Regions from separate parts of the Variovorax sp. NFACC27 genome, predicted to be linked through region 1. Evidence: riboswitches for the same ligand, from Rfam matches in the RefSeq annotation. Region 1 holds a riboswitch; the other holds the start of a gene.
The links. Region 1 has a riboswitch for glycine ahead of ABL840_RS05635 (D-amino acid dehydrogenase). Riboswitches for the same ligand answer to the same signal wherever they lie in the genome.
Positions count from the first base shown of each region.

Region 2: it holds a riboswitch for glycine, as region 1 does, so the genes downstream of both, gcvT (glycine cleavage system aminomethyltransferase GcvT) here and ABL840_RS05635 (D-amino acid dehydrogenase) in region 1, are expected to answer to the same signal.

Region 1 is NZ_CP157613.1:1,200,321-1,205,234, forward strand. It holds gene ABL840_RS05630 (RtcB family protein) at 1-667, shown strand, start outside; gene ABL840_RS05635 (D-amino acid dehydrogenase) at 687-1,994, opposite strand; glycine riboswitch at 2,089-2,196, opposite strand; glycine riboswitch at 2,231-2,319, opposite strand; gene rfbB (dTDP-glucose 4,6-dehydratase) at 2,441-3,517, shown strand; gene rfbD (dTDP-4-dehydrorhamnose reductase) at 3,514-4,404, shown strand; gene rfbA (glucose-1-phosphate thymidylyltransferase RfbA) at 4,424-4,914, shown strand, end outside.
Region 2 is NZ_CP157613.1:5,378,257-5,383,170, reverse strand. It holds gene gcvP (aminomethyl-transferring glycine dehydrogenase) at 1-826, opposite strand, end outside; gene gcvH (glycine cleavage system protein GcvH) at 881-1,252, opposite strand; gene gcvT (glycine cleavage system aminomethyltransferase GcvT) at 1,326-2,504, opposite strand; glycine riboswitch at 2,550-2,656, opposite strand; glycine riboswitch at 2,669-2,759, opposite strand; gene ABL840_RS25190 (YkvA family protein) at 2,788-3,174, opposite strand; gene ABL840_RS25185 (hypothetical protein) at 3,248-3,796, opposite strand; gene ABL840_RS25180 (DUF4440 domain-containing protein) at 3,896-4,399, opposite strand; gene ABL840_RS25175 (MFS transporter) at 4,481-4,914, opposite strand, start outside.

The sequences.
Region 1 (4,914 bases):
GGCAGGGGACGTGGTCGTGATGATCCACAGCGGCTCGCGCGACATCGGGTTCCATGTGGGCGGCCGCTGGATGGACCGTGCCCGCGACGAATGGCCCAAGGGCCTGCGCCATCCGAAAAGCGGCTTGTACGGCCTGGCGGGACCGCTGGCCGACGAATATCTGGAGGCCATGGGGGTGGCGGCGCGTTACGCATGGGCAAACCGGGTCGTCCTGGCCGAACTGGTACGCAAGGATTTCGCGGAATTGCTGGGTGCCACTTCGTCGAGGCTCGTCGTGGACGTGCCGCACAACGTCGTGCTGCGGGAACACGGCATGAATATCCACCGCAAGGGTGCGACGCCGGCGGACGCGGGCGATCTGGCGCTGATTCCCGGCTCCATGGGTGACTACTCGTACCTGGCGGCCGGACTGGGGCACGAAGACTGGCTCTGGTCGTGCAGCCATGGCGCTGGCCGGCGGATGCGTCGGCAGCAGGTGCGCGCGATGCGGCCGGCGCCCGTCGACGAGCAGGCAAGCTGGCAGTGCGTGACCTTGCGGGAGGAGCGCCGGATCGAGGAGGCGCCGCAGGCCTACAAGCCCATCGGCGAAGTGATCGACGCGCAGGAGCGCGCAGGCCTGATCCACTGCGCGGTGCGGCTCAGGCCCTGGATCACGTTCAAGGCGTGATCCAGGGCTTGCCGGTTCGTCAGCCCAGTGCGGGTTGCGGGATGCGCGGCTTGGGCGCAGGCATCCCCGTGAACGCGAAATCGACCTCCGGCTCCAGTCCGCTCACGATCCGCGCGATCGACTTGCCCGAGCCGCAGGCGTGCGTCCAGCCCAGGGTGCCGTGGCCGGTATTGAGGAACAGGTTCGGCAGCTTCGTCTTGCCGATCAGCGGGACGTTGCTCGGCGTGGCGGGACGCAGGCCGGTCCAGAACTGGGCTTGCGTGGTGTCGCCTGCGCCCGGGAACAGTTCTTCGACGCGGCGCACGATGGCTTCGCAGCGCACGCGGTTCAGGTCGCGGTCGTAGCCGTTGAGTTCGGCCGTGCCGGCAATGCGCAGGCGGTCGCCCGATGCCGAGGTGTAGCGCGAGAACACGAGCTTGAATTCGTCGTCGGTCAGCGAGACCTGGTGTGCCTTCGAGGCGTCCTTGACGGGCAGCGTCACCGAGTAGCCCTTGGCCGGGTAGATCGGCAGCCGGATGCCCAGCGGCGCGGCGTACAGCGGGCTCAGCGAGCCCATCGCCAGCACGAAGGCGTCGCCGCGGATGCGCTGGAAGCGGCCTTCGCTGTCGGTGGCCTCGACGTGGTCGATGCTGCCGCCGGCCTCGCGCAGCGCGGTCACGGTGTGGCTCATCAGGAACTTCACGCCCGCGGCGGCGGCCAGGCCCACGAGCTCGCGGGCGAAGCGGTTGGCGTCGCCCGATTCGTCCTCGGCCGTGTAGGTGGCGCCGGCCAGCTTCGGTCGGATGTGGGCGAGGGCGGGCTCGAGCTTCACGGCCTCGTCGGCCGAGATGACCAGGCGCTCGCAGCCCAGGGCGCGCATCTGTTCGGCGGGCTCGAGGGCGCCGTCGAACTCCTTCTGCGTCGTGTAGAAGTGCAGGATGCCTTGCGTGCGCTGGTCGTAGCTGAGGCCGGTGTCGCGGCGCAACTGTTGCAACATCGAGCGGCTGTATGTGCCGAGACGCACGATCTGCTCGATGTTGTGACGGGTGCGCGCCGGCGTGCATTCGCGCAGGAACTGCAGGCCCCAGAGCCACTGGCGCATGTCGGCGCGCATGCGGAAGAGCAGCGGGGCGTCTTCCTTGCCCAGCCATTGCAGCACCTTCAGGGGGGCGCTGGGGTTGGCCCAGGGTTCGGCGTGGCTGACGGAGATCTGTCCGCCGTTGGCGAAGCTGGTTTCGGCAGCCGGGGTGGCCTGCCGGTCGATCACGGTCACTTCGTGGCCGAGTTGCTGGAGGTAGTAAGCCGAGGTCACGCCGAGCAGGCCGGCGCCGAGAACGATCACGCGCATTTCAAGTACCTTTTGAGGTTGCAGCGCTTGAACGGCGGGTGTTGTTTGCTATCGAATAAATAGCGAAAGCAACTGGACGACCGCAGTCCAAGTTGCCGCTCCCCCTGTCCTCGGTACCTGAGAGATTCATCTGTTGCACCTTCGCAACGGATTTGCTCCTTCGGTGCGCCACGTGAAGTGGCGGCTCTCCAGACGGCGTTTCAATTGATGCAGTACTGACCCCTTGCCGAAATCTCCAAGACTTCGTCGGGCCGACCTGAGCGTTTATGGGAGTTTGCGCCTTCGGTAGGGCCATCAGAGTGGCCCGCTCTCCTGCAAAGCGCAATTGTAAACACAGCGAAAAGAGATCGGTAACGTCTTGTGTTTTCGTCCATTGGCCCAATGGGATAATCGCGCGTTAACGTCCATTGCGACACGGCAATGACTTCCAACATTCAGGGGACCCCATGATCCTGGTTACAGGCGGCGCTGGCTTCATCGGCGCCAATTTCGTTCTCGACTGGATCGCGAACAGCGACGAGCCGGTCGTGAACCTCGACAAACTGACTTACGCGGGCAACCTCGAGACGCTCGCGTCGCTCAAGGGCAACCCGAAGCACATCTTCGTTCAGGGCGACATCGGCGACAGCGCCCTCGTCGACCGCCTGCTGGCCGAGCACAAGCCGCGCGCCGTGATGAACTTCGCCGCCGAGTCGCACGTCGACCGCTCGATCCACGGCCCCGAAGACTTCGTGCAGACCAACGTGCTCGGCACCTTCCGCCTGCTCGAGTCGGTGCGCGGGTTTTGGAGCGCGTTGCCGGCCGATCAGAAGTCGGCCTTCCGCTTCCTGCACGTGTCGACCGACGAGGTCTACGGCTCGCTCTCCAAGACCGACCCGGCCTTCACCGAGGAGAACAAGTACGAGCCGAACAGCCCGTATTCGGCCAGCAAGGCAGCCAGCGACCACCTCGTGCGCGCCTGGCACCACACCTACGGCCTGCCGGTGCTGACCACGAACTGCTCGAACAACTACGGTCCGTTCCACTTCCCTGAGAAGCTGATCCCGCTGATGATCGTCAACGCGCTGGCTGGCAAGAACCTGCCCGTGTACGGCGACGGCATGCAGGTGCGCGACTGGCTCTACGTGAAGGACCACTGCAGCGCCATCCGCCGCGTGCTTGAAGCCGGCAAGCTGGGCGAGACCTACAACGTGGGCGGCTGGAACGAGAAGCCCAACATCGAGATCGTCAACACAGTTTGCGCGCTGCTCGACGAATTGCGCCCCCGCAACGACGGCAAGCCGTACAAGGAACAGATCACTTACGTCACGGACCGTCCCGGCCATGACCGCCGCTACGCCATCGACGCACGCAAGCTCGAAGCCGAGCTTGGCTGGAAGCCCGCAGAGACCTTCGATACCGGCATCCGCAAGACCGTGGAGTGGTACCTCGCGAACAGCGAGTGGGTGCGCAACGTGCAGAGCGGCGCCTACCGCGAGTGGGTCGAGAAGCAGTACGACAGCAACGCGAAGGCTGCGGCATGAAGCTGCTGCTGCTGGGCAAGGGTGGGCAGGTCGGTTGGGAGTTGCAGCGCAGCCTGGCGCCGCTCGGTGAGCTGGTTGCGCTCGATTTCGACAGCACCGATTTTCACGCCGACTTCAGTCGGCCGGAGGAGCTGGCCGATACGGTGCTGAAGGTCCGCCCCGACGTGATCGTCAATGCCGCGGCGCACACCGCGGTCGACAAGGCCGAGAGCGAACCCGAGTTCGCGCGCAAGCTCAACGCTACGTCACCTGGAGTCGTGGCCGAAGCGGCGCAGAAGATCGGCGCGCTGATGGTGCACTACTCGACCGACTATGTTTTCGACGGCAGTGGCACGAAGCCCTGGAAGGAAGACGATGCGACCGGTCCGCTCAGCGTGTACGGCCAGACCAAGCTCGAGGGCGAGCAGTTGGTTGCGCGGAACTGCGCGAAGCACCTGATCTTTCGCACAAGCTGGGTGTATGCAGCGCGCGGCGGCAACTTCGCCAAGACCATGCTGCGGCTGGCGAAGGAGCGCGACAAGCTGACTGTCATCGATGACCAGTTCGGTGCGCCTACCGGTGCGGAACTGCTGGCAGACGTGACGGCGCACGCCATCCGGGCGACCTTGCAGGACTCGTCGAAGGCGGGCCTGTATCACGCGATTGCCGGCGGCGAAACGACGTGGCACGGCTACGCGCGCTTCGTGCTCGAAATGGCTCAGCAGGCTGGCGTCGAACTCAAGGCCGGACCGGATGCCGTCGAAGCCGTGCCGACCAGCGCTTTCCCGACGCCTGCGAAGCGCCCGCACAATTCACGCCTCGATACCTCCAAGCTGCAGACCACTTTCGGCCTGCGCCTGCCGCCCTGGCAGGAAGGCGTCTCGCGCATGCTGCGCGAGATCCTTTGAACTTCACGAGAAGAAGAACATGACCAAGACGACGCAACGCAAGGGCATCATCCTGGCCGGTGGATCGGGCACACGCCTGCACCCCGCGACCCTAGCGATCAGCAAGCAACTGCTGCCGGTGTACGACAAGCCGATGATCTACTACCCGCTCAGCACGCTCATGCTGGGCGGCATGCGCGACATCCTGATCATCAGCACGCCGCAGGACACGCCGCGCTTCCAGCAGCTGCTGGGCGATGGCAGCCAATGGGGCATCAACCTCCAGTACGAAGTGCAGCCCAGCCCGGACGGGCTCGCGCAGGCCTTCATCATCGGTGACAAGTTCGTCGGCAACTCGCCGAGCGCACTGGTGCTGGGCGACAACATCTTTTACGGCCATGATTTTGTACATCTGCTGGCCGATGCGGATGCGAAGACTTCCGGCGCCACCGTGTTCGCGTATCACGTGCAGGACCCTGAGCGCTATGGCGTCGTCGCCTTCGACGACAAGGGCAAGGCCAGCAGCATCGA
Region 2 (4,914 bases), 4.1 Mb from region 1:
TGCCGCAGACGATGTCGGCGCCCCATTCGCCCGGAGGCGCAAGCAGCGTCAGCGCCAGCAGGTCGGCCGCGACGATGAAAGCCGCGTCGCACTGGTGCGCGTGGCCCGCGAGCGGACGCAGGTCGTGCACGTGGCCGGTGGTGGCGGGGTACTGCGCGAGCACGCCGAAGAAGGCGCCGCTCACCATCAGGTGCGGCAGCGTTTCCGACACGGTGCTGACCTTGACCTCGATGCCCAACGGGGCGGCGCGCGTCTTGATCACTTCGATGGTCTGTGGATGGCAGTCGCCGGAGACCAGGAACACGTTGCTCTTGCTCTTCACGCTGCGCTTGGCGAGCGTCATGGCCTCGGCCGCGGCCGTGGCTTCGTCGAGCATCGATGCGTTGGCGATGGCCATGCCCGTGAGGTCGCACACCATCGTCTGGAAGTTGAGCAGGGCTTCCATGCGGCCCTGCGAGATCTCGGCCTGGTAGGGCGTGTAGGCGGTGTACCAGGCGGGGTTCTCGAGGATGTTGCGCAGGATCACGCCCGGCGTGTGGTTGCCGTAGTAGCCCTGGCCGATGAAGTTGCGGAACACCTTGTTCTTCGACGCCATCGCCTTCAGCTCGGCCAGCGCGTCGGCTTCGGTCACCGGCGCGGGCAGGCGCATCGGCTTCGCGCGGCGGATGGCCGCGGGCACGATGCCGTCGATGAGCTCCGCGCGCGTCTCCGAGCCGATCGCCGGCAGCATGCGCGCCTCGTCCGCCGCGTCGATGCCGATGTGGCGGGCGAGGAATTCTTCGGCGTTCTCTAGTTCTTGCAAAGAAGGAAGGGCGGGCGTCGGCATGGCGTTGAAGGCTCGGAGGGAAAGAACAAAGGTGCTGCTGAAAAATTCAGCGGATCAGGACTCGGCTGCGAACTTGTCGTAGGAGGCCGCGTCCAGCAGGGCGTCGAGCTGCGCGGGGTCGCTCAGCTTGACCTTGAAGAACCAGCCGGCGGCCAGCGGGTCGCTGTTGGCCAGCGACGGGTCGGCGCGCAGGGCTTCGTTCACCTCGGTGATCTCGCCCGACACGGGCATGAACACGTCGGCCGCGGCCTTGACCGATTCGACGACGCCGGCGACTTCGCCCTGGGCGAAGGTCTTGCCGACTTCAGGCAGGTCGACGAAGACCACGTCGCCCAGCGCGTCCTGCGCATGCACGGTGATGCCGACGGTGGCTGCGTCGCCCTCGGCCGACACCCATTCGTGGTCCTTGGTGTACTTGATGCTCATGGTGGAAAAACTCCTCGTGGAAAAAAGTGGATCGGGGTGCAGAGCCTAGCCGGTCGATCTGACTGGGCGGCGCTCAGCCCCGGTAGTAACGGGTGGGCACGAAAGGCATGGTCGAGACCTCCATCGGCACCGGCTTGCCGCGCACGATGGCCTGCACGCGCGTGCCCGGCTCGGCGAAGGCTGTAGCCACGTAGCCCATGGCGATGCAGCGGTCGGCCGTGGGGCCGAGCAGGCCGCTGGTGACGAGGCCGATGTCCTGGCCCTCGAAAGACTGGAGCACCGTGCCGTCGCGCACCGGAATGCGCTCGAGGGCGACGAGGCCCACGCGCTTGCGCTTCAGCGTGTCGTGGTCGGTGTGGCCGGCCGCACCCGCGGTAGCCGCGGCGAGCTGGGCGAGGATCTTCGCGGCGCCCGGGAAGCCGCCTTCGCGTGCCCCGCCCGCGCGGCGCACCTTCTGCATCGCCCAGTTGAGCGAGGCCTCGACCGGCGTGGTGGTGGTGTCGATGTCGTTGCCGTAGAGGCACAGGCCGGCTTCGAGCCGCAGCGAGTTGCGCGCGCCCAGGCCGACGGGCTTGACCTCGGGCTGTGCCAGCAGCAGGCGGGCGAGGCGCTCGGCGTCGGATGCAGCTACCGAGATCTCGAAGCCGTCCTCGCCGGTGTAGCCGCTGCGGGTGACGAAGGCCGGAATGCCGCCGATCTGCACCGCGCCGCCCGTCATGAACACGAAGCGCTCGACGCCGGGCGACAGCCGCGCCAGCGTGGCCGCGGCCTGCGGGCCCTGCAGGGCGAGCAGCGCGTGGTCGGGCAGGGGGCGCACCTCGCAGCGCGAGCCGATCTTCTGCTGGATGTGGGCGATGTCGGCCACCTTGCAGGCCCCGTTGACGATCACGAAGATCGAGCCGTTGCCCTCGTTGAAGAACATCAGGTCGTCGAGGATGCCGCCCTCGTCGTCCAGCAGCAGGCCGTAGCGCTGCTTGCCGGCGGGCAGGTCGATCACGTCGACGGGCATCAGGGTCTCGAAGGCGGCCGCGGCGTCGGGCCCGACCAGGCGCAGCTGGCCCATGTGGGAAATGTCGAACAGGCCGGCCGCGTCGCGCGTGTGCTTGTGTTCGGCCATCAGGCCGGCGGGGTACTGGACCGGCATCGAATAGCCGGCGAAGGGCACCATGCGGGCGCCCAGTTCCAGGTGGAGGTCGTACAGCGGCGTCTTGAGAAGCTGGGCGTCGGGGGTAGCGGAGGAAGAAGCAGCCACGGGGCACTCCAAAGGGGCAGTCGAAATCCATGACGCAAGCCATGGGCCACCCCTGCTGTCCGCTTTACCTGAGAGATTCGCCCCACGATCGGGGTTTGCTCCTTCGGTGGACCGCCGCCCGTGGGCAACGGCCTCTCTCCAGCAAGGAAACGCCGGCTTTCACCGGCGCCTCGTCAGTCCTTTTGCCTGAGCGTTCGGGAAGTCCCTGCGCCTTCGGCGGCCCCGGCACGCGGGGCTCTCTCCTGACCCCGGGAAGTGTAGTGGATCGCGCGGGCCCTTCGCGCTATCCCGACCAAAGACGCCACGCCCCGAAGCAGGCCGCGGCCCACACGGCCACGACGAAGGCCGCGCCCCAGCGGCTGACTGGCCTGGCGCCGCGCTCGCGCAGCCATTCGTCCGCCCTGGCGCGGCAATCCGCGAGCACCGCGGGGGGAATCAGCCGGATGGCGAGCCAGATCAGCCCCGGCAGCAGCAAAACGTCGTCGACGTAGCCCAGCACCGGAATGAAGTCGGGAATGAGGTCGATCGGGCTGAGCGCGTAGGCGACCACGAAGGCGCCCAGTGCCTTGGCATGCCATGGGGTGGACGGGTGCCTGCCGGCGAACCAGAGCGTGACGCCGTCGCGCTTCAGGCGCTTCGCCCAGCTGCGAAGGCGCCCGGACAGGGGGATTGCGGGAGGCGGCGAGTTCACCCGGCGATGGTGTCACAGCCCCGGCCGGGCATCTCGCGTATCCCTTTTGTCGTCAATGCACGACTTCGGCCGGCGGCAGCAGCCGGTCGATGCGCTCGCGCAGCGATTCGGCACGCTCCACGCCCGCGCTCTTCTCGATCTCGGTGAGCATCAGCGCGGCGATGGTCAGCATGGCGTTGCGGTCGCGCGCCTCGCGCAGCGCGTCGCGCATCTGCAGCGCGAACTTGGGGTCGCGCCGCACGAACATGCGCTCGCAGATGTCGAAGAGGAACATGCGGGTGGTGGCCAGCGAACGCTTGCCGTCGAAGGTGTCGGCCGAGGTGGCCACCTGGATCGGCTGGGCGGCGGGGATGGGCGAGGGCGCGGGCTGCGCGGGAGGCTCCGCCGGGGCTGCCGCTGCCTTCGGGCTCTGCAGGTAGCCCTTGTCGATCAGCGCCTGGATCGCCTGCTCGGCCTCATCCCGGTTGGCGAAGAGCGGGCTGAAGTCGGTAAGGGAGCGCCGGCCGTCGGCCATCAGCAGCAGGGCGCGTTCGCGCTGGCTGAGCGTGCGCTGTCCGCCCTGGAGTTCGTCGCGCGCCTTGTCGGTCTTGGTGGGAAACATGGCAGCCACAGCTTTCGGGAATCGAGGGCTGCAGCATCGTTGCAAGTAGTGACATCTCCATGAACCGTTTGGCTTACAGGGGCAATTCCGCGGCGGTCTTCAGCCGGCGCTTTCCTTGCGTATGAGCCACCGGTTGCCCATGCGCTGCAGCTCCAGCGTCTTGCGGCCTTTCTCGCGGAACTTGTCGGCGCTGTAGGTCTGCTCGAAGGTGGCGGTGGCCGATTGACCCTGGACGCTGATGACGAGGCTCTCGATGCCCACGTTGATGACGGCCTTGTCCTCGATGCGCGCGCGGCGGTCGGCCTCCCAGGCCTTGCGGTCCTGGCCGCGCGGCGGGGCGAAGTCGGGCGCATAGGCGGCAAGGTAGCGCGCCACGTCCCGTGCGGACCAGGCCGCGGCCCAGGCGCGCACGGCGGCTTCGACTTCGCGGATGCCGGCGGCGGGATCCACCGGCGCTGCCGCCGCCGATGCAGGGGCGGCCTGCGTGGCGGGCGCCGCGGGCGGGGCGCCGAAGGCGGCCGGTGCCAGCAATGCGCCGCCCATCACGCTGCCCATCACGCTGCCTGTCACGCCGCTTGTCAGGCAGCTCAGGAATCGATTCATGGCGCAGTCCCCTCCTTGTCGGTTGTCGCCCGATTCTGGCAGCGAACATGCGTGGGGCAGACCGGCCCCCGGGACCAGTATTCAGGCGGCAGCCCCTTCGGCTTCTGCCGGCACGGCCTGCAGCGTCCGGTTGCGCAGGCGCAGCGCCATCACCGCCGCGGCGCACAGCACGCACAGCACGGTCGTCAGCGTCACGCCGAGCCCGCGCGCGTCCGAGAGCATGCCGAAGAGCGGCGACACCAACCCGCCCACCGACAGCGCCAGCCCCAGCGCGATGCCGCTGGCCGTGGCCGGGTTGCGCGGCAGGTAGTCCTGCGCCAATGTCACCTGCGCGGCGAAGGGCAGGAACATGCAAAGGCCGAAAAGCCCGGTGCAGGCCAGTGCCCAGCCGGCGGTCGGCGCGAGCACGATGCCCGCGAGGGACGGAAGCGCGAGCAGGTAGCCGGCGCGGATCGTGCCCATGCGCCCGATGCGGTCGCCGAGCCAGCCTCCGAGCAGCGTGCCCACCGCGCCTG